One region of the Paenibacillus tritici genome, then DNA from elsewhere that is predicted to be linked to it. Evidence: predicted binding sites of a transcription regulator. Region 1 holds the regulator's gene; each other region holds the start of a gene.
The links. The regulator LexA, encoded in region 1, represses DNA repair genes until DNA is damaged. The targets are predictions, from matches to a motif close to CGAACATATGTTCG.
Positions count from the first base shown of each region.

Region 2: a site for LexA is predicted at 3,593-3,606, ahead of KDC22_RS11350 (YhjD family protein). Genes of this name have one in related genera too.
Region 3: a site for LexA is predicted at 1,556-1,569, ahead of KDC22_RS01225 (putative DNA modification/repair radical SAM protein). Genes of this name have one in related genera too.
Region 4: a site for LexA is predicted at 1,202-1,215, ahead of recA (recombinase RecA). Genes of this name have one in related genera too.

Region 1 is NZ_CP073365.1:4,324,467-4,330,369, reverse strand. It holds gene KDC22_RS18615 (VOC family protein) at 470-892, opposite strand; gene KDC22_RS18610 (DUF3221 domain-containing protein) at 1,314-1,664, opposite strand; gene KDC22_RS18605 (hypothetical protein) at 1,843-2,109, shown strand; gene KDC22_RS18600 (hypothetical protein) at 2,143-2,484, shown strand; gene KDC22_RS18595 (hypothetical protein) at 2,580-2,801, shown strand; gene KDC22_RS18590 (hypothetical protein) at 2,910-3,131, shown strand; gene KDC22_RS18585 (L,D-transpeptidase) at 3,250-3,588, opposite strand; gene lexA (transcriptional repressor LexA) at 3,800-4,426, opposite strand; gene KDC22_RS18575 (LysM peptidoglycan-binding domain-containing protein) at 4,624-5,037, shown strand; gene KDC22_RS18570 (DUF896 domain-containing protein) at 5,148-5,357, shown strand; gene KDC22_RS18565 (hypothetical protein) at 5,405-5,903, shown strand, end outside.
Region 2 is NZ_CP073365.1:2,700,663-2,706,565, forward strand. It holds gene KDC22_RS11325 (xanthine phosphoribosyltransferase) at 74-649, shown strand; gene KDC22_RS11330 (hypothetical protein) at 752-1,069, shown strand; gene KDC22_RS11335 (hypothetical protein) at 1,198-1,419, shown strand; gene KDC22_RS11340 (SDR family oxidoreductase) at 1,438-2,229, shown strand; gene KDC22_RS11345 (AlkZ-related protein) at 2,226-2,903, shown strand; gene KDC22_RS11350 (YhjD family protein) at 3,109-3,567, opposite strand; tRNA gene KDC22_RS11355 (tRNA-Leu) at 3,748-3,831, shown strand; gene KDC22_RS11360 (ketopantoate reductase family protein) at 4,305-5,207, shown strand; gene KDC22_RS11365 (hypothetical protein) at 5,534-5,903, shown strand, end outside.
Region 3 is NZ_CP073365.1:255,828-261,730, forward strand. It holds gene KDC22_RS01220 (TIGR03915 family putative DNA repair protein) at 1-231, opposite strand, end outside; gene KDC22_RS01225 (putative DNA modification/repair radical SAM protein) at 198-1,511, opposite strand; gene KDC22_RS01230 (hypothetical protein) at 1,657-1,896, shown strand; gene KDC22_RS01235 (glycoside hydrolase family 3 C-terminal domain-containing protein) at 2,202-4,988, shown strand; gene KDC22_RS01240 (glycoside hydrolase family 18 protein) at 5,275-5,903, shown strand, end outside.
Region 4 is NZ_CP073365.1:4,455,333-4,461,235, reverse strand. It holds gene KDC22_RS19165 (competence/damage-inducible protein A) at 1-1,055, shown strand, start outside; gene recA (recombinase RecA) at 1,285-2,349, shown strand; gene KDC22_RS19155 (regulatory protein RecX) at 2,470-3,204, shown strand; gene rny (ribonuclease Y) at 3,514-5,055, shown strand; gene KDC22_RS19145 (TIGR00282 family metallophosphoesterase) at 5,268-5,903, shown strand, end outside.

The sequences.
Region 1 (5,903 bases):
CCGGGGGTTTTTTTGTGTGGCGGGCGGTGGCGGGCGTCTCCCTTAACCATCCAACCATAACTCGTTACCAGCCCAATGCCGGAAAGAAAATATTGATCAGTGAAATGGAAATGAAAAAAGAACGCTCATATGAGCGTTCTTTTTAGTTCACCTTAACAATGGCGCCGGCGTTTTTTATGCTTACAAACGATAATCGCTTTTTGACCCGGGCGCAGTTTTACGACAATTACTTTTTTATGATGTGGGCACGACATAGTAGCTGCCTCCTTATAATTTGACATACAACAGAATATGTTGCTCAAATCAATATGGAGTGGACGTAATTACTACACTTCAATAAAGGGGCGGGTTAACCGCACGCTCTCCTTTAAAGAAGCTGATAAGCCATTAGCATAGCATTGAATGTATAAGAAATCATTTATTGAACAAACATGACCCGTTAGATTAATTCGAGACTCACTCATGTGGATCACTTCATGCGTTTAGAAATGGGATGATCTTCATTCATTTGCAGCAGATCCCACTGATTACCATATAAATCTTTGAAAACAGCTACTATTCCGTAAGATTGTTCTTGGGGATCTCTAACAAATTCTATTCCCCTGGAGACCATTTCATTATAATCTCTCCAAAAGTCGTCGGTGTTTAGAAAGAGAAATACCCGGCCACCAGTCTGGTTACCAACAAACTGCTCTTGTTCGGGCTTAGAGGCTCTGGCTAGTAGAATTGTCGTACCAATAGAGCCAGGAGGAGAAATTACTACCCATCGTTTATCTTGCTCTGGTTGATAAATATCTTCAACTAACGTGAAATGCAATTTTTTCGTATAGAATTCGATCGCCTCATCATAATCCTTTACAACCAAAGCAATATGTACAATGGACTGAATCATTACTGGCCGTCCTCCTAAGAAATATATTGAAATACGGGGTTATGTCATAACTTCTTCTTTTTAAAAAAGCCAAAGACAAACAAGATTATTAACACAACGATTATAAATTTCAGCGGTATCACCTCTTGTTGGGGATTATAGCATGATCTGAAGTTGTTGAATAGAAGGGCACTTCATCCGTATGTGGTATCAGGTCTTAATTATTAAAGATATACCATAATAATATATAACTTATTCCGAAGAAAAGGATTACACCCAGTAATGAGATGGCAAGGAGAATAATGATAACTTTCTTTCCGTTCATAAAATTCACCTCTTAATTAATATAACACGGACTAAGGTATGAACAGACACTATTCAAGGAGCATCAAAAAACCTCTCCCAATTGTTAGCGTGGGGGAGAGGCAGAAAGTAGTTTACTTCATTGCTCCAGGGTTGATTTCACAATTTTTTTGGCGGTAACTTGTGCTGGAAATGAATCATCGCTTGAGGTATAGAACACTTCAACCACATCGCCTTTATTATAGTTAGAAGGATCAATTTTATTTACCCAAATGGCTTGAGAGTACTTATTAGATTCGAGAACATCCTTGTACTCCTTACCCAAATCTTCTTCATGCAACTGAGAAATTACTAAAATCCTTTTATGCTCTATATCTACTGTGTGGATAACCCCTTTAAAAACTGTATCTTCCTTACCACAGGCTGTGACGAATAACAAAAAAACAAAAATAACAGTCCATGTAGTGATAGTTCTGATTTTTTGTAACATAGTGTATTCTCCTTTAAAAGGTTACGACTTTTGTTTAAAAGGTGCAAAACTTCCATAAGGCGGCTGATCCTGGTCCCCTTTTACAACTTGTTCCATCTCATATATACTTAACCATAATAGAGAGTCAGGAGGGAGGGAACTATGGTATCTGCGAGAACATTTATCATAGGAGCGTGCGATGAAGAATAGATATAAGGCTATAATCACAATTGTGCTCGTCCTGGTGCTGGCCTGTTCCCAGGCTGGTGCGGTAGGAAGGGGCGGCGTACCTGCCGACGAGACTAAGGAGAGAATCATGGAGCAGTACGGGCTGGATGTTCCGGCACCGGCAGGAGCGGACTGGGGCAATATAGATGTCGGGATCAGCGGGGTGGATGAGTTTGTTCTTAGGGTCTGCCGGTTTATGGTCAATCCGTTAGTTTTTATAATCCGCGAAATTGTGTAGATGAGGGGGATAAGAATGCATCCGCGTGCTAACATGCCACAGCCTGAGCGTAGAGTCCGCAAGAGAACAGGATGGAAATGGGCCATTGTCCTTATCGTGATCCTGGTTGTGATGGCAGTGCTAAATCCGGGGAAGGAAGAATTCAGTGAGTATGCAGTGAAGGATCTGAAGGAGACCCTAGGTACAGAATTAGCTGGAGGGATTACCGAATTAGTGGCCCAGCCGCTGGTCGAATCTTTTACCCTGAGGGATAATTACATCCTATTCTCTATGTTCAGCATACCGGATATTCAGAATGGAAAGAGCTTAATCGGGGATCGTTCGGCAAACCGCAAATATCTTGGATTGTTCAAAATCATTTTTATCAAACTGTAAATTGGGTATACATATTGTTCCAGAACCCGGTATAATTAAATTGATTTGTGAAGGAATCCTTATCAATTTTGGGTGTGGAATGAGGAGGAACGAAGTTGAATACGGCTTATAAAATTCTGACCAGTGATGCTGATCTATTCGCTGCCGCACTGGCCCAGGTACAGGTCTATGTAGTTCAGCTGGTTGATGGTAAACCGCATGTGATTGCCGATTATGCCGGACCTGTACAGAAATGGACAGCGGATTACATTTTGCTGGCCGGAATGACTTATAGACGCGACGAATTTGAGTTCAGAGTACGGGTGAACAAGAAGTAAATGGAGTAGCTGCCCAAGTAACATCAGTTTGTAAGATTAATGCCGAATCACACAATCTTCGGAGTAGATCTTTGCATCTCTTATACTATCAAAGGTAAAAGAGGTGTAATGATGACCCAAAGAGAACGAAACAGAATCCGCAGAGCTATTAATGTACTGCTCACCCAGAGAGCGGTCCTGCTGGAGAGACTGGAAGAAATCAACGAGAATCTGCGCAGAACGCCTAGAGGCTCGCGTGCCAGAAGAGAGCTTTTGGCTGCCAGAGCCTCCATCCGTGAAGCTCTTCGCCTGAATACAGCTGCCATCCGCTTGTTGCGAAGTGTGCTGTAGCCGTTATCCGTAGGATCAAGAACCCTTGTGACGTTTACAGCGTCATAGGGGTTCTTGTGGTTGGGGAAGAACATAACCAGCGGAATGCAATACTGGAGCAGTCTTTTGCAGCGTCGGTCTACTCCCTGATAGTGACACGGGTGCCTATGGGGATGAGGGCGGCCGGAACCAGAACATCTGCATTATACATACGGATACAGCCATGCGAGACCATGTGACCGATGGAAGAAGGGTTGTTGGTTCCGTGAATGCCATAATGCGGCTTGGACAGACCCATCCAGAATGCACCGAAGGGTCCGCCCGGATTAGGCTGCTTGTTGATAATGGTGTATTCGCCTACGGGGGAGACGGTTAGCATCTTGCCAATACCGACTGGGAATCCTCTGGTAACAACGTTATTGTCCAGCAGGTACAGCATTCGCTGTGAGAGATCCACGATGATCCGATAATTAGGCATAATGATCAGCACTCCTTTGTAATCAGGATATGTGCGGAGAGGTACAGCGGTTCCCAGAAAAAGTGGCAAAAAAGCTGAATGCGAACATTTGTTCTCGATCGGCTTTTTTGCCATATAAGTGAATGATATGTTACACAGGATACCTTATGGAACAGAAAACAGGCTGCTTCCGCTTGGTGCGGAGCAGCCTGTTCATATTGCGGGGAGGGGATTAGTGGATATCACGGAATAATCCAATGACTCTACCCAAAATCGTAACACGGTTGAGGCGGAGAGGCTCGTACGCCGGATTCTCCGGCTGTAGCCTGATATGATCACGTTCCTTGTAGAAGGTCTTAACGGTTGCTTCATCTTCTTCGGTCATCGCTACAACAATATCGCCGTTGTCGGCAGTCTGCTGCTGGCGGACGATGACATAATCGCCATTCATAATCCCGGCATCCACCATACTGTCACCAAGAACAGACAGCATAAACACCTTGTTATCCCCTACGTAATGAGTAGGCAACGGGAAGTAATCCTCAATATTCTCTGTAGCAGTAATAGGAACGCCGGCCGTAACCTTGCCCACTATAGGGATGCGGGTAACCGTCTGGACAAATTGATGTACATTCTCTGAATCTTCCTGGCCAAGCAATTCAATCGCACGCGGTTTCGTTGGATCGCGCCGGATCAGGCCTTTCTTCTCAAGCCGGTCCAAGTGACCGTGCACTGTGGAACTGGAGGCCAGCCCGACAGCTTCGCCAATCTCGCGGACAGACGGAGGATAACCCTTGCTGCGGACTTCGTTACGTATAAATTCCAGGATCGCCAGCTGACGACTTGAAATCTTTGACATCGGTATCAACCCCATATACTATGTTTGGGAAAATTATAACATAGAACTTCCGTTCGTACAAACATAAGTTCTAAAATGAGGAAATAAAAAGATGGGGAATGAAGGGAACGGATGTTCTGAAAAAACTATTGATTGAAACACATGTTCGTGTTATATTATTTTCGAAAGCAAGAACATGTGTTTGGAGGATGATAGTAATGTTAAAGTACAGTACATACAATAGTATCTACAATGAGGATGTCAAGGTGTCCACTCCCGGTAATCCAACTACTCATATTCAGGTGACCAAGCTCAAGGATCAGATCCTTGGAAGGCTGACTAAGTTCGCATCCCTATCCCGTCAGGTCAGCATCATCAAGCTTGCCCTGGTGCTGTTACTTGTGATTTCAGGATTCACAGTAGTGGGGAATGTCTTTGCGGGATCTGTCTCTTTAATGAAGCAGGACAAACGGATCGTCGTTGAACGAGGGGATACCTTATGGAGCATTGCACTTAGTCATAAGCCGGAGGATATGAAGACCGCCGTATATATAGAAGGAATAATGAAGACCAATCATCTGGAGAACAGCGCGATCAAGGCCGGAGATATACTGATTATACCTGTATACTGACAGAACGCAGCATACGGTTGACAGACTCGAAAGAGCTTTCAGGGGGCAGACCTTGACAAGCTCTTTTTCTCATGGCAAAGTTAAAATGAATGTTAAGGGAGGGGAACGTATTGAATATTGACGAATTGGTCGCACGCATCAATGAATTGGCACGCAAACATAAGAATGGCGGCCTGAATCAGGAGGAAGTGGCTGAACGGGCCAAACTCCGTGAGATTTACCTGGGGAACATCCGCAGCAACTTTCGGGCCCAGCTGGATACGATTGAAATCGTGGATAATCCGGAGCATGAAGAAGGCAATAACGGGCTTAAGCATTAGTCTGTTGCCTTTTCATAGATAATACAGGATGACTAGGGGGAACTTACATGGCCCGTTCTTGGGAAAGAATGGTTCAACGCAACACCAAGCAAATTAACCAGCAAAGAAAGAAGCAGGGCAAGGATTCGATTTATGCTACAGGCTCTAAGGCTACCGCCAAAAGCATCGACATTTTCAAAGGGCGGAATATTGTATTCCCCGTTGTACTGATGCTGCTTGGCATTATGTTCTGGGTCGTCGGGTCGATTGACGAAGCGAAAGGAAGCGGTATTCTGGCCAACTGGCTGGGTGTAGTACTGTACTTCCTGCTTGCCGCCCTGCTATTCTTCCGTCGTCCGTTCCTTAAGGTTGAACGTGCCCGTCTCTCTACGATTAAATACAACCGTGAACGCTTTTTGCCTGCAGCGGACATTGAGAAGATCACGTTATCGCGCAGTGTGGTTACGATTAAGTATAAGGGAAAACGCAAACAGTGGATTTTCTCCAAGTTGATTAACCGTTATGACACCGCTGCTATGGGTGAACGCCTGGAGCAATTCGCCAAGA
Region 2 (5,903 bases), 1.6 Mb from region 1:
ATCGAAGGATAAGTTATCGTGTGAAACAAATAAATTCTTATATTTTTATTAAGGGTAATGGAGGTTCGAAATCATGGAATTATTGAAACAGCGGATTTTGGAGGAAGGGGTTGTCGTCTCGGATCAGGTGCTGAAGCTGGACGGTCTGCTCAACCACCAGGTCGATCCGATGCTGACGATGGAAATGGGACGGGAATTTGCCCGCAGATTCGCTGAGGCTGGAGTGTCGCGCGTCGTGACCGTGGAATCCTCGGGTATTGCCGTGGCATTTGCCACCGCTTATGAGATGAAGGTGCCGCTGGTATTTGCCCGCCGCAAAAAAACGCTGCTGGCTGATCCCGACGCTCTATGCGAACGGGTGCCCTCTTTTACCAAAGGGATTGTGACGGACATCATGCTGTCCCGCCAATACATCTCGGAGAATGACAAAATCCTGTTCATTGATGATATTATCGCCAACGGCGATGCGGCCCGCGGCCTGATCAAGATCATTCAGCGTTCGGGCGCTGAGCTTGTAGGTCTGGGTGTAGTGGTCGAAAAAAGCTTCCAGGCCGGTGCGCGTACGATCCGGGAACAGGGAATCCGGCTGGAATCGCTTGTTGATATTACCTCCCTTAGTGAGGGAAAGATTACTTTCGGGTTAAATTGAAGTGTCAATAACAGGAACTTAGCCTATTTTTGAAACATCTTCTTTTCACCCTATAAGTTTTCCTTTATAATAAAAATTAGACATGAGAGGGGAGGCGTCACAATGGGGAAAGAACCGGTGACTGAGCAATTTTTTATTGATAAACTAACCGAGGCTAAGGATCACTTCGAACGTGCGCTGGATTGCAAACACACGGAGTTCGACGATTTGTATCCCTATATGATTGAACATCCTCAATTTTTCTGGTACAAACGTTATGTAGCTTGGTCGGAGCTGTTGACAATCACAAGTTTGTGTGAAGAGCTGTCGTATGGCTGGAGACAGTTATTCACGGACCATCAGGTAGAGTATCTTGAAGAACGTGTGATGTCCGCTAAAGTTCTTGACTTCTGGTTTGAGAAGAATGAAGCGCTGATATAGGAACTTCATAAGACATACAGATTGCCTAGTTCGTAACTAGACCCGGATGATTCTCATTTGGGTCTTTTTCATGACCTTAACCGGGTAAATATTGGACAAGCTAAAGACAGAGAGGGGAATAGAGAATTATGATCAGTGATGAACAACTGGACGCCTACCGGATCTCCGGTGAAAAGATACGTGTCGTGCGGGATGGACTGGTAAGCAATGATGTGAAGGGGATCGTACTGGCCTGGGATGAGTCCCAGGTGATGATCCGGCGCCCCAATAAGCGTGTGGTGAAGCTGGACCGGAATTATCTGTATCAGCCGTTCAGCGAACCCAGACCAGAGACGGATACTGCGGAGTAAGCGGATTAGGAGGGGACAATGAGCCATCATCATAAAATATCGGTCGTCACCGGAGGCGCGGGCGGAATCGGGCGCTGTCTCACCGAGGCATTACTGAAGGCCGGGGCAGTGGTTGCCTGCATCGATACGGATTCAGCAGCCGGACGCTGGCTGGAGGAGCAGTATGGCACAGAGCAGCTGTTCTTCTATACAGGCGATATTGCGCAGCAGTCCGTGCTGGATGACTTCACCGCACATGTAATCAGCCGCTACGGACAGGTGGATTACCTGATTAACAATGCCTGTATCAGCCGTAAAGGGCTGCAGTCCGAGTGCAGCTATGAGGATTTCGAATATGTGCAGCGAATCGGGGTGATTGCGCCATATTATTTGACACTGCGGCTTAAGGAATATTTCGCTCCGGGAGCGTCCATCGTTAATATCTCCTCCAGCCGGGAGCGGATGTCGCAGCCGGATACCGAGAGCTATACTGCGGCCAAAGGCGGAATCGGTGCATTGACCCACGCCCTTAGTGTAAGTCTGGCCGGTAAAGTGCGGGTGAATGCGATCAGCCCGGGCTGGATTGATACCACCGCTTATCACGGTACAGGGGAATCGGCGGAACCGGTTCATACAGAGCCGGACCGGCTGCAGCATCCTGCGGGACGGGTCGGAACTCCAGCGGATATCGCAGTCATGGTGCTGTTCCTGTGCAGCGAAGCTGCGGGATTCATTACGGGCGAGAATATTACAATCGATGGCGGGATGAGCAAGCAGATGATCTACCACGGAGACGAGGGCTGGACCTACCACCCTGGAGGGCAATCATGAAGCTGCCGGTTATAAAGAATGCCGGGGAACTGGCCGAACTGGTGCGGGAGATCGGGTATCTGCCCTTGTTCCGTTGTGAAATCGCAGGCTTCTCTCTGGAGGAATGTACGCCTGCGAGCTACTGGTTCGTGAAGGATGTAGTGGGGCCGTGGGAATGGCGCGAGGAGATTGCGGCCGGGGGCGAGATCGCTTATGCGAAGCTTTTTAACAAGAAGGCCGGGTTCATCAGCAGAGAATGGTATCCGGACTTCGCCAATTACCGCCGGGACGGCTATGATTTCGATGCCAGATATGATGACGGGCTGGCCTCCATGGCCAGCAAACGAATCATGGATGTGCTGCTGGAGCATGAGGCAGGGCTGCTTTCCAGTGATCTCAAAGGCCTGTCCGGCTTCGCGGCCAAAGGTGCCAAGGGCTTCGACACAGCCATGACGCTGCTCCAGATGCAGACCTACATTACAGCCAGCAAATTTGAGTATAAGCAGGACAAGCATGGCCGTCCCTACGGCTGGGGAATCGGGCGTTATGCCGTGAGCGAGCATGTATTTGGAGCAGACTATGTGACTTCACGTTACAGTGATCAGCCTGAGGCATCCAGAGCGCGGATCATGGAGCATACGGCCAAGCTGTTCCCGGAGGCAGGATCGAAGCAGCTGGAGAAGGTTCTAAAGTAAGGACGGGCGTCGAACTGGTGAACGGCAGGAAGGGACCGGGTTGCCATTTGGGCCAAATGCATGCCGCCTGTACTCCAGACGACAAAGTCTAATCAAACCACTCCCCGTCAACGTATCATATATTGATCTGCACCCGCACCAAGAGCCTCGTCCAGAATAGGACGAGGCTCTTATGTCAGCAGTACAATCCATTACAAGGTGCGGCTTAGATGGTCATGGCCAACTGTTCAACCTGTTCTTCTCGGGGAAGGACGGAGGCAAGCTCTGCACCCAGTCCGAGGTAGGCGCGCATACGCTGCATCATCTCATTGCGGAAGCCGGGCCAGAGAATATGGATCTCACCAACATAGCCCCGGCAGTTATACTCGGCGGTAACTCCGCGCTGATCCTGGCGCACAGTGCTGATCTTGAGCTGGCTCAGGGTAAGCTCCCGGGTAACCTCCTGCAGCATCAGGGATGTCTTCTTGGTAGCGCTGGATACCAGCTCCATGTAGAGCTGGGGAGTCTTGAACAGACCGCTCTTGCCGATGGCACGGCAGTCCCGTTCAAATACTTTATGAATAAACGTTAGCAGCAGATAGCTTCTGACCAGGGACAATTCATCTTTGGTTATATTCTCAGGGATTGTTGGTGTATTTAGGGGGTGTCTCTTGGTAATCGCCATTATAAATCACCTCATTTATATTATGCGAACCTTTGTTCTCATTATACACCGAATACGCAAATAAAAGCAATATTTTACTTGCAATTTATGGATAGCAATTTACAATAAAATAAACTTGACTCCATAATTCTGACATGGTAAGATCTATCTTGTGACTGCGAAAGCAAGTCAACCGAATATGCGGTCATGGCGGAATTGGCAGACGCGCTGGCTTCAGGTGCCAGTGATAGCAATATCGTGGAGGTTCGAGTCCTCTTGACCGCATCGCAGATTATAAAGGCCCGTTCATTACCCTAGTGGGAATGGACGGGCCTTTATTGCGTTTATTTTCCTTCCCGTCTTCGCTGGTGCGGCATCTTCATTCTTTAGTATAAGTCGTAATCCCTCTTGAATATAAATTCTCCGCTAACTTGATGAATTCCTCTGGGGGTACATCCTTATCTCTTTGGAGCCAAAGACGAAATAAAGAAAGGGTCGTCGTCAGATAGAACTCAATGAAGTACGGCGTTAAGGAGTGGTCTGTATAGCTCACAAAAAACTTCTATAAACCGTTGTCTTGTTTTCTCCGTAACCTGGGACTGCTTGTTCATGTTTCCCTCCTGCTTGTGTATAAGGTATCATCCGACAGATATAAAAAAATTGATGATTGATCAAGGAATCCTAAAGCTTTATGATCACATCATACAACATGTTGTTGGATAATCAAGAGGGAATATTAATAGGCAGGAGTGATTGTAATGTCAGTACAACAAAACAGAATTTTAATTTTCGGTGCGGGTGTCATCGGGAGCATATACGCAATGAAGTTTATGGAAGCCGGGTTTGATGTGAGCGTGTTTGCACGTTCAGACAGATTCAGACTTTTAAAAGAAAAAGGCCTGCAATATAATGACAAAGGTACAGTCAGATCGATTCCGGTGAAGGTCATTGATACACTCGAAAATGACGATATATACGATTTTATTTTCGTTACCGTCCGTTATGACCGGGCCGAATCCGCGTTGTTAGCGCTAAAGGATAATCAAAGCCCGAATATTGTTACGATGACCAATAGCCCGATTGGGTTTTCTTCGTGGCGGGAGATTGTAGGGGATAGACTGTTACCGGCTTTTCCGGGCTTCGGCGGACAGATTAAAGATGGAGTTCTGTATGCCCGGTTTGCACCAAAGTTCCTCATGGCTACCGCATTTGGAGAAATGAATGGTGCAGTGACGCAGCGGATCGAAAGTCTCGCAAGGGTATTCCAAGCAGCAAAGCTTCCTTACGCCATAAAAAAGGATATGAAGGCGTATCTAATCACTCATTCTGTATCAGACATTGCTCTGCTGGGCGGTTTGTATTCCGGCATTCGGGAGATTGACCCTATAACACCGGGAACCAGAAAGACGGCACGCAAAATAACAGTTACTTTAAAAGCGTATCTAAGGGCAATACAAAAAGCTGGTGTTGCTGTTGATCCGCCCGTTTTTAAAATAGTCCCCAAACTCCCAAGCTTCATGCTGGATGTTCTCTTCATTGCATGGCTGCGTACGAAAATGGTTAAGGATATGCTGCTGCCGGATTATGCGAATGCTGCGAATCAGGAGGTTGTGCAGCTACAGAATGATCTAACGAAATTTCTATCTATGCAGAACGGCTGATGAATCGTTTGTTCCGGTATTGTAACCCGTCTGTTTAATATTCGCTTCCAGCGGATGGTAAGGTGCCCTAACGGTATAACCAACCCCGGCGAAGCTTCAGTTATCCTGTGGATCGAAGCTGCAGCGTTTGAGTTGACAAGAGTAGGCGAATAGAGTTCTAGTGCATCAGTACCCTTGTTGACTGACTTGGAGAAGCCCTTGCGACCGGCCGATACCGGATCATTGTAATCTGAGCAATTAAAACCTGCAAAAAAGGGTTAAGTGTATAACATAACTGCTGTCTGTACAACTAACTCTGTCTCAATCAAACCAAGGAGTGAGCAACTATGAGCTGGGATGTATTTGTCATGAAAGAGAAGTACGATTTTGAAGCGACGGAGGAAGAACAGCCCCCGGTGCCTCCCCTGGGGCAACGTGATGAAATCATTGAGAAGCTGACCCGCCGCCTTCCGAACCTGGATTACCGGGATAAGGCTTGGGGCTTCCTTGAAGGCGAGGGGTATTCGATTGAGTTCAACACAGGTGATGAGGAGCTTGTACATTCCATCATGCTGCATGTCCGGGGCGGGGGAGCGGTGATGGAGACGATCCGGTTGATCTGTGAGACACTGGAGGCTTATGCGCTGGATACATCGGATTCCGGCTATATCGACTTTGAGCAGCCTGAAGCAGCGGAGCAATCATGGAAGGGATTTC
Region 3 (5,903 bases), 3.6 Mb from region 1:
CGGGATGGACTTAAGGACCCGATCAGCCTTGTCCTTGTCGGTCCCGATCCATTTCGCTTCCAGCAGCAGTCCCTGTTCCCCGCCTTCGGCATGAATCGCAAGCGGAGTCTCCTTCCATACATAACTCTCAAATACACAGCAGAGCAGGCCCTCGAAGCTTCCATCATAGGTGTAAGCCAGTGCGGACGGCTGGAACATCAGGTCTCCGCTCCCTTCTTGAACCCGTCCCATCCCCCGGCTGCCGGGAGAGCCGCCAGGTTGAAGTCGTCGAATAGAGTCAGCTGCTCGTATTGCGGCGGCTGGTTAGGCGCGAGCTGCTGTCCGGACATGAGTGAGCGAAGCAGGGTATGCTCGCTCACCTTCAGTCCTTCCAGCGGCTTGTCCTTGCAGGTGATGAAGAATTGGGCGCGCTTGAGGACAACTCCGAGCTTCTTCAGCGCATGATAATCAAGCGCCCCGGCCCGTCTTGCCTTCACAATCCGCTGGGCACTCCTCACGCCGATGCCGGGAACACGCAGGAGCATCTCATACGGGGCGCGGTTGATCTCAACGGGGAACTGCTCCCGGTGATTGACAGCCCAGCTGCACTTCGGGTCCAGCAGCGGATTGAAGTTAGGCACAGCCTCGTCCAGCAGTTCACTCGCCTTGAAGCCGTAGAAGCGCAGCAGCCAATCGGCCTGATAGAGCCGGTGTTCACGCAGCAGCGGGGGCTTGGTATCGAGGGAGGGCAGCAGTGAATCCTCGATTACCGGAGTATAGGCGGAGAAGAATACGCGCTTCAAAGCGTATTTGCGGTATAAGCCTTCCGTCAGATTGAGAATCTGGTAATCTGTATCGGGCGAAGCCCCCACGATCATCTGGGTGCTCTGTCCGGCAGGTGCGAACCGGGGAGCGTGGTTATATTTGACGATATCGGAGCGGTTCTCCTTAATCCGGCCCGAGATCAGCCCCATCGGCTTCAGGATGGATACCTTGCTCTTATCGGGAGCGAGCAATCCGAGACTCTCCTGCGAAGGCAGCTCGATGTTAACGCTCATGCGGTCAGCGAGCAGCCCGAGTCTGGACAGCAGGGCATCGTCAGCTCCGGGGATGGCCTTGACATGGATATAGCCGTTGAAATGATAGACATTCCGCAGCAGCTCCAGCGCCGCTATCAACTGCTCGGTCGTATAATCCGGGCTCCGCATAATACCAGAGCTAAGGAATAGTCCTTCTATGTAATTGCGCCGGTAGAACTGCATGGTGATATCCGCGATCTCCTCAGGGGTGAAGGCCGCCCGGCGGATAGAATTGGATTTGCGGTTGATGCAATAGGCACAATCATATACACAACCGTTGGTCATAAGCACCTTCAGCAGTGAGATGCAGCGTCCGTCTGCCGCGAAGCTGTGACAGATGCCCATAGCGGAGGTATTGCCGAGCGCTCCCGCCTGGCTTGCCCGGCTGGAACCGCTTGAAGTGCAGGCCACATCGTATTTCGCTGAAGCGGTTAGAATCTCTAATTTCTCCATGACATCCACGGTCTCAATCCCCCTTATATGAATGCATTATATACCGAACATACGTTCTTGTCAAAATCGTGAAGCGGCAACCATCACCCGGTAGAATGTATGCGCATTCCTTCTTGTGCTATAATAGGAGGTGATTGTTCTGAGAATGAAGAATCATGGAATTACTGAAAATCGGGTTAGGAGTGTTGCTGAAGTGAGAGGATATAACATATGGCGGCCCATCATGCTGATTGCGGTTGCTCTGCTGACAAGACAGTTAGTGACAAGTATTTGTCTTATGTTTGGCATGTCGCAGGAATCGGCAGGTAGTGTCGCCATGCTGGGTATGATCGTTGCCGCCCTGATCATGTACAACCGCATGATGAAAGGCCGTCGCCGCAGATGAAATAGATAGAAGCTCCGCTGTATCAATCAGGTGGAGCGAATTGTATATGGCAGTGCCTGGAGACGCCCGCACAGGTGTCTTTTTATTATATACAGCCGTTTTCTCATGATACAGATGGGCCTGCACTTTGCATTCAGACAAGTGTTACTTGTATATTAAGGCTGGAGCTTTTATTCTTAGAAGGATGTGCTGAACAGATACGGACCTTAGGTCTCCTTCAAGATACCGTGAATCCCGCATGGGAAGGCGTGATCTATAGAATCAGCAGCACTCAAGCCCGGAATTTACTAACAGGAGGAAACCAATTGAGTACACAGAATATTGGAGTGCCCTTAGAGGGTTTTGCAGAATTTAGCCGGACGGTAGCCGCGGAAGGTGCGGTATTGCTTAAGAATGAGGGACAGGTGCTTCCGCTGGGTAACGGCGAGAGCGTTGCTGTTTTTGGCAGAATACAAGTGAATTACTACCGCAGCGGTACAGGATCGGGCGGGAGCGTTCACGTTGCATATACGACGAATCTGCTGGATGGACTGCGCAGCAAGAAGAACCTTAGCGTTAATGAAGAGCTGGCTGCAGCTTATGAGGCCTGGATCGGGCTTAACCCGTTCGACGACGGAGGGAAGGTATGGGCCGCTGAGCCGTGGAACCAGAAAGAAATGCCGCTAACGGATGAACTGGTGAAGCAGGCAAGAAGCCAGTCAGCCAAGGCGGTTGTGGTCATTGGACGGACTGCGGGCGAGGACCAGGATAATGCCGATACACCGGGCAGCTACCGGTTGACAGAAGATGAGAAGGCTATGCTGACGCAGGTTACCGCTCATTTTGAACAAACGGTTGTGGTGCTCAATGTCTCCAATATTATGGATATGAGCTGGGTGAATGACGCTGCTTATGTGAATCCCATCTCTGCTGTGATCTATTCCTGGCATGGCGGGATGGAGGGCGGCAACGCGATTGCAGATGTACTGTCCGGAGAAGTAACGCCAAGCGGCAAGCTGACGGATACGATTGCGTATTCCATTGAGGATTACCCTTCGACCAGCAACTACGGCAATGAGTTCAAGAACCTGTATGAGGAAGATATCTATGTGGGTTACCGCTATTTCGAGACCTTCTGTCCCGATAAGGTTCAGTATGAATTCGGCTACGGCATCTCCTACACGACCTTCAAGCTGGAGCCGGAGGAAGCGAAGCTGGTGAAGGCGGCAGACGGGGTGCAGCTTGAAATCGGTGTAACTGTAACCAACACAGGAACAGCCTATGCCGGTAAAGAAGTGGTGCAGGTGTATTATGAAGCGCCGCAGGGACAACTGGGTAAGCCGGCCAAAGTGCTGGCAGCCTTCGCAAAAACCAAGCTGCTTGAGCCAGGTGAATCCCAGCGGCTGCTGGTGAGCTTCCCGCTCCATTCCATGGCCTCCTATGATGACGCCGGAGTGACCGGGCATCCCTCTGCTTATGTGTTGGAAGCCGGAACTTACCGCTTCTATGCGGGAACCAGTGTTAAAGCTGTGACTGAAGTCGGTGTTGATGGACAAGCCGGGTATATACTGGACGAGCTTGAGGTTGTAGAGCAGCTCCAGGAAGCGATGGCGCCTACCGAAAGCTTCATGAGAATGAAGCCGGGTGCCCGGAAGGCAGACGGTTCTTATGAGCTTAGCTCCTCCGAGGTGCCTACACGCAAGGTGGATCTGGCAGCGCGGATTGAACGCAATCTTCCGCAGACACTGGAACAGACCGGCAATCAGGGGTATACCCTGAGAGATGTGCATGAGGGCAAAGTCAGCATGAGCACATTCATTGCCCAGCTTAGCGACCATGATCTGGCGGCGATCGTCAGAGGCGAAGGCATGAGCAGCCCGCTGGTTACTCCGGGTACGGCTTCGGCGTTCGGGGGAGTGAGCGACAGTCTGTTCAGCTACGGCATTCCGGTTGCAGCTACAGCGGACGGTCCTTCCGGTATCCGTATGGACAGCGGAGAAAAGGCAACCCAGGTATCCATTGGTACCCTGCTGGCCGCGACATGGAATGCAGAGCTGGTGGAAGCACTCTACGTTATGGAAGGCCAGGAATTATTGCGCAACCAGGTAGATGCGCTGCTGGGACCGGGTCTCAATATCCGCCGCAGCCCGCTGAACGGGCGTAACTTTGAATACTTCTCTGAAGATCCGCTGATCTCCGGGATCTTCGCTGCCGCTTGTACACGCGGGATTATGAAGGGCGGCTCCAATGCCACTCTGAAGCATTTTGCCTGCAACAACCAGGAGAAGCACCGCAGTAAGGTCGATGCTGTCGTGTCGGAACGTGCGCTTCGTGAGATTTACCTGAAGGGCTTCGAAATCGCCGTGAAGCAGGGCGGAGCCAATTCGATCATGACCTCCTACAATCCGGTTAACGGACACTGGGCGGCCTCCAATTATGACCTCAATACCACGCTGCTTCGCGGCGAATGGAATTTCCGGGGGATCGTAATGACCGACTGGTGGGCGATTATGAATGATGTGGTGAACGGAGGACCGGCAGACCGTAAGAATACCAACTGGATGGTCCGGGCTCAAAATGATCTGTACATGGTCGTCAGCAATTACGGAGCTGAAGTCAATGCTTATGACGACAATACACTCGCCTCCCTGGAGAATGGTACGCTCACCCGGGGCGAGCTTCAGCGCTCGGCCATCAACATCTGCGAATTCATCATGCAGGCGCCGGTATTCTCCAGAAAGCACGAGATTATAGAATCCGTAGATACCTTCACAGCAGATTCGAGCCTTGTGGCTGAGCAGGTTCAGACACTAAGCGAGAACGGACAGGTAACCCCTGCCAAGTCCGGGCCGACTTATATTCAGGTGGACGAGGCCGGTCAATACCGTATTATTGTCAGCATCATGTCTCCTGAACCTGAGCTTGCCCAAAGCGCCTGCAACCTGACGCTGAATGGACAATCCGTAACCACCATTCAGACGAATGGGACGGAAGGCAGATGGATCAGACAGAAGCTGGTCAAGGTGGAGCTGGAAGCGGGTATGTACGAGATGAAGCTGGACTTCGTTAAACCCGGCCTGCAAATTGAATGGATTGAATTCAAGCAGGTCTAAGCGCAGAACGGAGCTGTACCGCTTATAGCATCAATATACGGTAACCGAATGATTCATAGCACCAGCGACTAGACACCCTCCGGGTGTCTTTTTGCATATGTTGCACACGATAAATGCTCCTTCTGCTTCTCGCTGAAACGAATGACGTCCTTTTAAAGGAGAGCGTAGCCGCTTCTACTTGATATGCCGTGTGCTGTGATGCTGTTTCCGCCTGAATCCGCATACCTGTAAGGCCGCCGAATAAAATAGAGATATAACGGCTACTATGAAGGGATGGCAGGAACGTATGCAAATACATGTGGTGCAGCCGGGCCAGACGCTGTATGGAATTGCAGAGGCCTATGGGGTTAGCACAGATACCATAACTGAGGCGAATCAGCTGTCCGCACCCGGAATGCTGGTGGCAGGGCAGGCACTAGTGATCCCGATTGCCGGGCAGTATTATTGGGTTCAGCAAGGCGACAGCCTATATAGCATCGCCAAGAGGTTCGGCCTGAAGGCCAGCGAGGTGGCAGAAGTGAACGGGCTGTCATTGAACCAGCCGCTGCAAGTCGGATTACGTCTGTACCTTCCTCCGGTACCCAGGCGGCAGGCGGAAGTGAATGCCTATCTTGAGCCCCGGGGAGAGGCGGTGTCCCAGGCCCTGCAGAATGCTGCCCGTGAGGCTGCTCCTGAGCTTACCTATCTCGCACCGTTCAGCTTTCGGATCAAGCGGGATGGGACGCTTGAGGCACCGCCTCTGGACGGCCTTGCCTCCATTGCGGCAGAGCATCAGGTGACGCTGATGATGGTTGTGACGAATCTGGAGGAGGGCAAGTTCAGCTCGGAGCTGGGGCGTATTATTCTGAATGATCAGGAGGTTCAGGACCGGCTGCTGAAGAATATCATTACGGAAGCGAAGCGGCTGAATTTCCG
Region 4 (5,903 bases), 130 kb from region 1:
ATGCGCTGGCTGCGGCGCTTGGCCGTACGCTTCACATTGACCAGCTTGCTATGGATCATGTGCAGCGCTTCTTCGATGACCGCAAGATTGTAATGACTGAGAATAACCGTAAGCAGGCGCTGGTCATTGAAGGGACAACCCCGTTGTCCAACGATATCGGCCTGGCGGTAGGGATTGCTTTGGCGGAACAGGACAAGTATTATATCGTGCTGCCGGGTCCGCCCCGGGAGATGAAGCCGATGTTCACGGATAAGGCCAAGCCTTGGCTGCAGCAGCACGCATTGACGAACGAAATGCCGCTCTACTCGAAGATGCTTAAGTTTGCGGGGATTGGTGAATCGCTCCTGGAGGACAAGCTGATTGATCTGATCCGCAGCCAGAGCGATCCTACGATAGCACCGTATGCCAAGGAAGGCGAAGTGACCGTACGTATCTCCACCAAGGCGCCGTCCGAGCGTGAGGCTATGCTTAAGCTTGATGTGCTCGAGAAGCAGATTGCTGAGATTCTGCCGGAGCATCTGTATGCCAACATTGATGTGCCGCTGGAGCAGCTGATTGTGGACTGGATGGCGGATGCGGGCCTGACTCTAAGCGCTGCCGAGAGCTGCACGGGCGGTCTTCTCATGGAGAGCATTACGAATATCCCGGGCAGCGCCTCCATGTTCGCCGGGGGGATCGTGTGTTATTCCAATGATATCAAGAAAAAACTGCTGAATGTGCCTTCCGCAATGCTTGAAGGCCCGGATGCTCCCGGAGCGGTAAGCCGCGAGGTTGCCGAAGTGCTGGCGGACCAGGTGCGCATGATTGCCGATACGGACTTCGGTTTATCTGTTACCGGTGTAGCCGGACCGGGATATTCCGAGCGCAAGCCGGTGGGGCTTGTGTTCGTAGGACTGGCCGAGCGCGGGTGTAAGACAGAAGTATATGAGCTGAATCTCAAGGGAACCCGTGAGAACATCCGCCTGCGCACAGTCAAGGCCCTGCTGTACCGCCTCTGGCGCCGGCTGGAAGAACGCAAGGTAGCCACTCCGCTGGAAGGCTCGGCCTTGCAATAACTGCCCTGGGCGGTATATAATTTAGGTATGCGGAAGAACCGTGGCTAGAGCAATCTTGCTGCGGTTCTTTGTTGTATATGTAAATCCATGAAAGGGTCTGTTTGCCTTACAATAAAAGGGAGTATTATCCCTGGGAGTAAAAAAAACGAATGTATGTTCTAAAAAAAGCTTGGCAAGACCTCCAAAACACGTTATTATAATACTATAAACAGTGAAGGAAGTGATCTGATTGTCAGATCGTCGTGCAGCGCTTGATATGGCGCTTCGTCAAATAGAAAAACAATTCGGTAAAGGTTCGATCATGAAACTGGGAGAATCCACGCACATGAAAGTGGAAGTTGTACCTAGCGGATCTTTGGCACTTGATATTGCACTAGGTATAGGCGGACTTCCCAAAGGACGTATCATTGAAGTATATGGACCGGAATCTTCCGGTAAGACGACGGTAGCCCTTCATGCGATCGCAGAAGTACAGAAGCAAGGCGGACAAGCTGCCTTCATTGATGCGGAGCATGCGCTTGATCCCAAGTATGCGAATGCGCTTGGCGTGAACATTGATGAACTGCTGTTGTCCCAGCCAGATACAGGTGAGCAGGCCTTGGAAATTGCTGAAGCCCTTGTACGCAGCGGAGCCGTAGACATCATTGTAGTTGACTCTGTAGCAGCTCTGGTACCGAAGGCAGAGATCGAAGGCGATATGGGTGACTCTCACGTAGGTTTGCAGGCCCGTCTGATGTCCCAGGCCTTGCGTAAGCTGTCAGGTGCCATCAACAAATCCAATACGATTGCAATCTTCATTAACCAGCTTCGTGAGAAAATCGGCGTGATGTTCGGTAACCCTGAGACCACTCCGGGTGGACGCGCTCTGAAATTCTACTCCTCCGTCCGTTTGGATGTACGCCGGGTAGAGAGTATCAAGATGGGTAACGATGTGGTGGGTAACCGTACGAAGATCAAAGTCGTGAAGAACAAGGTTGCGCCTCCGTTCAAGCAAGCCGATGTGGATATCATGTACGGCGAAGGAATCTCCAGAGAAGGAAGCCTTGTGGATATCGGTACTGAAATGGATATCGTCAACAAGAGCGGTGCCTGGTATTCTTATGAAGGCGAACGCCTGGGCCAAGGCCGGGAGAATTCCAAGCAATTCCTTAAGGAACATCAGGATATTGCCCTGCTGATCGAGAACAAGATCCGTGAAGCAAGCAACTTATCCACTCTGGTAGCTGCGCCATCCGAAGCTGATGTGGTTGCAGAGCAAGAGGAAGAAGAGAAGCTGTTGCTTGAGATTGAGTAATCTAATTCATAATAACAATTAAATAATGAAGACAAGATCGATAGGCGCCCTGTGAGGATTGACAGGGTGCCTTTTCGTAAATTAATCATTATTTCCATAGCTGATGAGGTGAAATACAGGATGGTAATACAATTGGATTCTGAACCGGAAGAGCAGGATGAGCAGGTGCTGGCAGATTTTCCGGCCGATGAGGAACTGGTAATTACTCGTGTAGAACGTTTGAAGAAGTCAAATTACCGTTATCTGATTCATTTCGGAGCATACAACATGACTGTTCATGAAGATGTCATGATTAAATACCGGATGATTACCGGAAGCACTTTTGTAAAAGCTGATCTGGAGGATATCGTTGCAGCAGATGAACGCCAGCGGGCCTATGTGGAGGGGCTGAGATATCTGGAGCGCAAACCCCGGACCGCACAGGAGATGGCCCGCCGTTTAAGGGAGAAGGAAATAGGGGAGACTGTTATTGCTGAAGTTCTGCTCCGGCTGGAGCAGGAACGTCTGCTTGATGATCCCCTGTACGCCAAGCAGTGGGCGGAGCAGCGGATCACCAGCCAGCGTAAGGGCAAGATGTGGATCAGGCAGGAGCTGCGGGAGAAAGGCATTGATAAATCGCTGATTACTGAGGCGCTGGATCAGATTACCCCGGAGCAGGAGCTGGAGAGCGCACTGCTGACCGGCAGGAAGAAATGGAATACGATCCGGGGAGAGGTAAATGACAAACGCCGGAAGACGGGAGCCTTTCTGATGCGGCGGGGATTTACAGGTGAAATGGTGCGTCAGGTGCTGGGAATTCTCCGGGAAGAGGAGGATTCTGAGGGGGAAGAAGAGGAGATTTACTTCCCGGATTGATTCTCTTGACTTTAATGCGGTTATCGACTCTCTTGACAAGGTCTTTTTATAAATAATAAAATATAACATGAATCGGCATAAACTAAGAATCCTTTTTCCTTCCCAAAAAGCAGACTCTTATGTTCCGGTTCGCGTACAACTCATATGAAATGTAATCGCCGGATAAGGCGGGCAGTGTGCATGTGCAGCATGTGCAGTATGGCAATCGGTGTATTACCGGTTTTTTGTATGGTGATGAACGGATAGTTTAACAACTGCACACATACCCAAGGGAAGAACCTTGGAGGATGTAAACGAGGAGGTGAACAGATGGAATCATGGATCTGGGTCATTATCGTTCTCGTTGTAGCTGCATCATTCTTTGGATTCGGTTATTTTATTCGTAAATCCCTTGCAGAAGCTAAAATTTCCAGCGCAGAGAAAGAAGCCGTAGTCATCGTGGAGAACGCGAAGAAAGAGGCGGAGGCGCTGAAGAAGGAAACGGTATTGGAAGCTAAGGACGAAGTTCATAGAATCCGTACCGAAGCTGAGAAAGAAACTCGTGAACGTCGGAATGAAATCCAACGGCAAGAGAGACGTTTGCTGCAAAAGGAAGAATCGCTGGATAAAAAAATGGAATCGCTTGAACGAAAAGAAGAACAAGTAGCTAACAAAGAGAAACGAATTGATGAAACCCAACAGCAAATTGATGTCATTTACAAGAATCAGGTTACTGAACTGGAGCGTATCTCCAATCTAAGCATCGATGATGCCAGAAGTATCATTCTTAGTAATGTAGAACAGGAAGTTCGCCATGAAACTGCTCAGATGATCAAGGAAATTGAACAGCAGGCCAAAGAGGAAGCGGACAAGAAAGCCCGTGAGATTATTACCTTGGCCATCCAGCGCTGTGCAGCCGATCATGTGGCAGAAACTACGGTATCTGTTGTGACATTGCCGAATGAAGAGATGAAAGGCCGGATTATTGGTCGTGAAGGCCGTAACATCCGTGCCCTGGAGACTCTTACGGGGATTGATCTTATTATTGATGATACGCCGGAAGCGGTTATTCTGTCAGGATTTGATCCGATCCGCCGCGAAGTGGCCCGTACGGCACTTGAGAAGCTGGTGGCAGATGGACGTATCCATCCTGCACGGATTGAAGAAATGGTGGAGAAATCCCGTAAAGAAGTGGATGAGCGGATTCGTGAATACGGTGAACAAGCTACCTTCGAGGTTGGCGTTCACGGTCTACATCCGGATCTGATCAAAATTCTGGGCCGCCTGAAATTCCGTACGAGCTACGGTCAAAACGTACTTAAGCACTCCATGGAGGTTGCTTATTTGACTGGACTTATGGCCGGTGAGCTTGGGGAAGACATCGTGCTTGCAAAACGTGCCGGACTGCTGCATGATATCGGCAAAGCGCTTGATCATGAAGTGGAAGGTTCGCATGTGGAAATCGGCGTCGAACTGGCGAAGAAGTACAAGGAACATCCGGTGGTTATCAACAGTATCGCTTCCCACCATGGAGATTGCGAGGCTACCTCGGTTATTGCCATGCTGGTTGGAGCTGCTGATGCATTGTCGGCTGCCCGTCCCGGTGCACGCCGTGAAACCCTGGAAACGTACATCAAACGTCTGGAGAAGCTGGAGGAAATTTCGGAGTCCTTCGAGGGCGTCGAGAAATCTTACGCTATTCAGGCGGGCCGCGAGGTTCGCGTAATGGTACAGCCTGAGAAGATTGATGATGCGGAAGCTTTCCGTCTGGCCCGTGACATTACGAAGATGATTGAGAGTGAGCTGGATTATCCGGGTCATATCAAGGTTACCGTAATCCGCGAGACACGCGCTGTAGAATACGCAAAATAAGCAAGGAAATCGGCCCCCGTGCGGGGCCTTTTTTCTTGCCTGCATGTGAGCAGTTGCTTATTACCTGCTATACTCCAGTCCTGCTGAGCGGTACACCTTGCTGTGCAGTACCGCAGGTGTAATGGAGTTTGGAATAGGGCGGAATAGGTGAAATTATACTTATGCAGCGATTTTTGTATGGAGAAAATCAATACTTTTAGGAGGAGAGAATCATTAAAGTTTTATTTATCGGAGACATTGTAGGCAATACAGGCAGAAAAGCGCTGCGTGAAATGCTGCCTTCCCTGAAAAGTAAATATCAGCCGCATATCATTATTGCCAATGGTGAGAATGCAGCAGCCGGCAGAGGAATCACCGCCGCGATAGCCAATGAGTTTTTCAACTGGGGTATCCATGGAATTACAATGGGCAACCACACGTGGGACAACAAGGATATCTTTGAATTTATCGACGATGAGCCGCGGATTATCCGTCCGGCTAACTTCCCGCCGGGGACACCGGGCAGAGGGTATACCGTCGTTAAGGGGAACGGCAAACAGCTGGCGATTGTGAATCTCCAGGGGCGTACCTTCCTTCCGGCGATTGATGATCCGTTCCGGATTGGCGAGGAGATTGTGGAAGAGCTGCGCAGAGAGCATAAATGCATTCTGGTGGATTTCCATGCGGAAGCGACCTCCGAGAAAATAGCGATGGGCTATTTCATGGATGGTCTGGCTTCGATCGTTGTCGGCACGCACACTCATGTGCAGAGCAATGACGATGTGATTCTGCCTGGAGGTACGGCGTATCTTACAGATGCTGGTATGGTTGGTTCAAGAGAAGGAATTCTGGGTATGGAAAAGGATGCG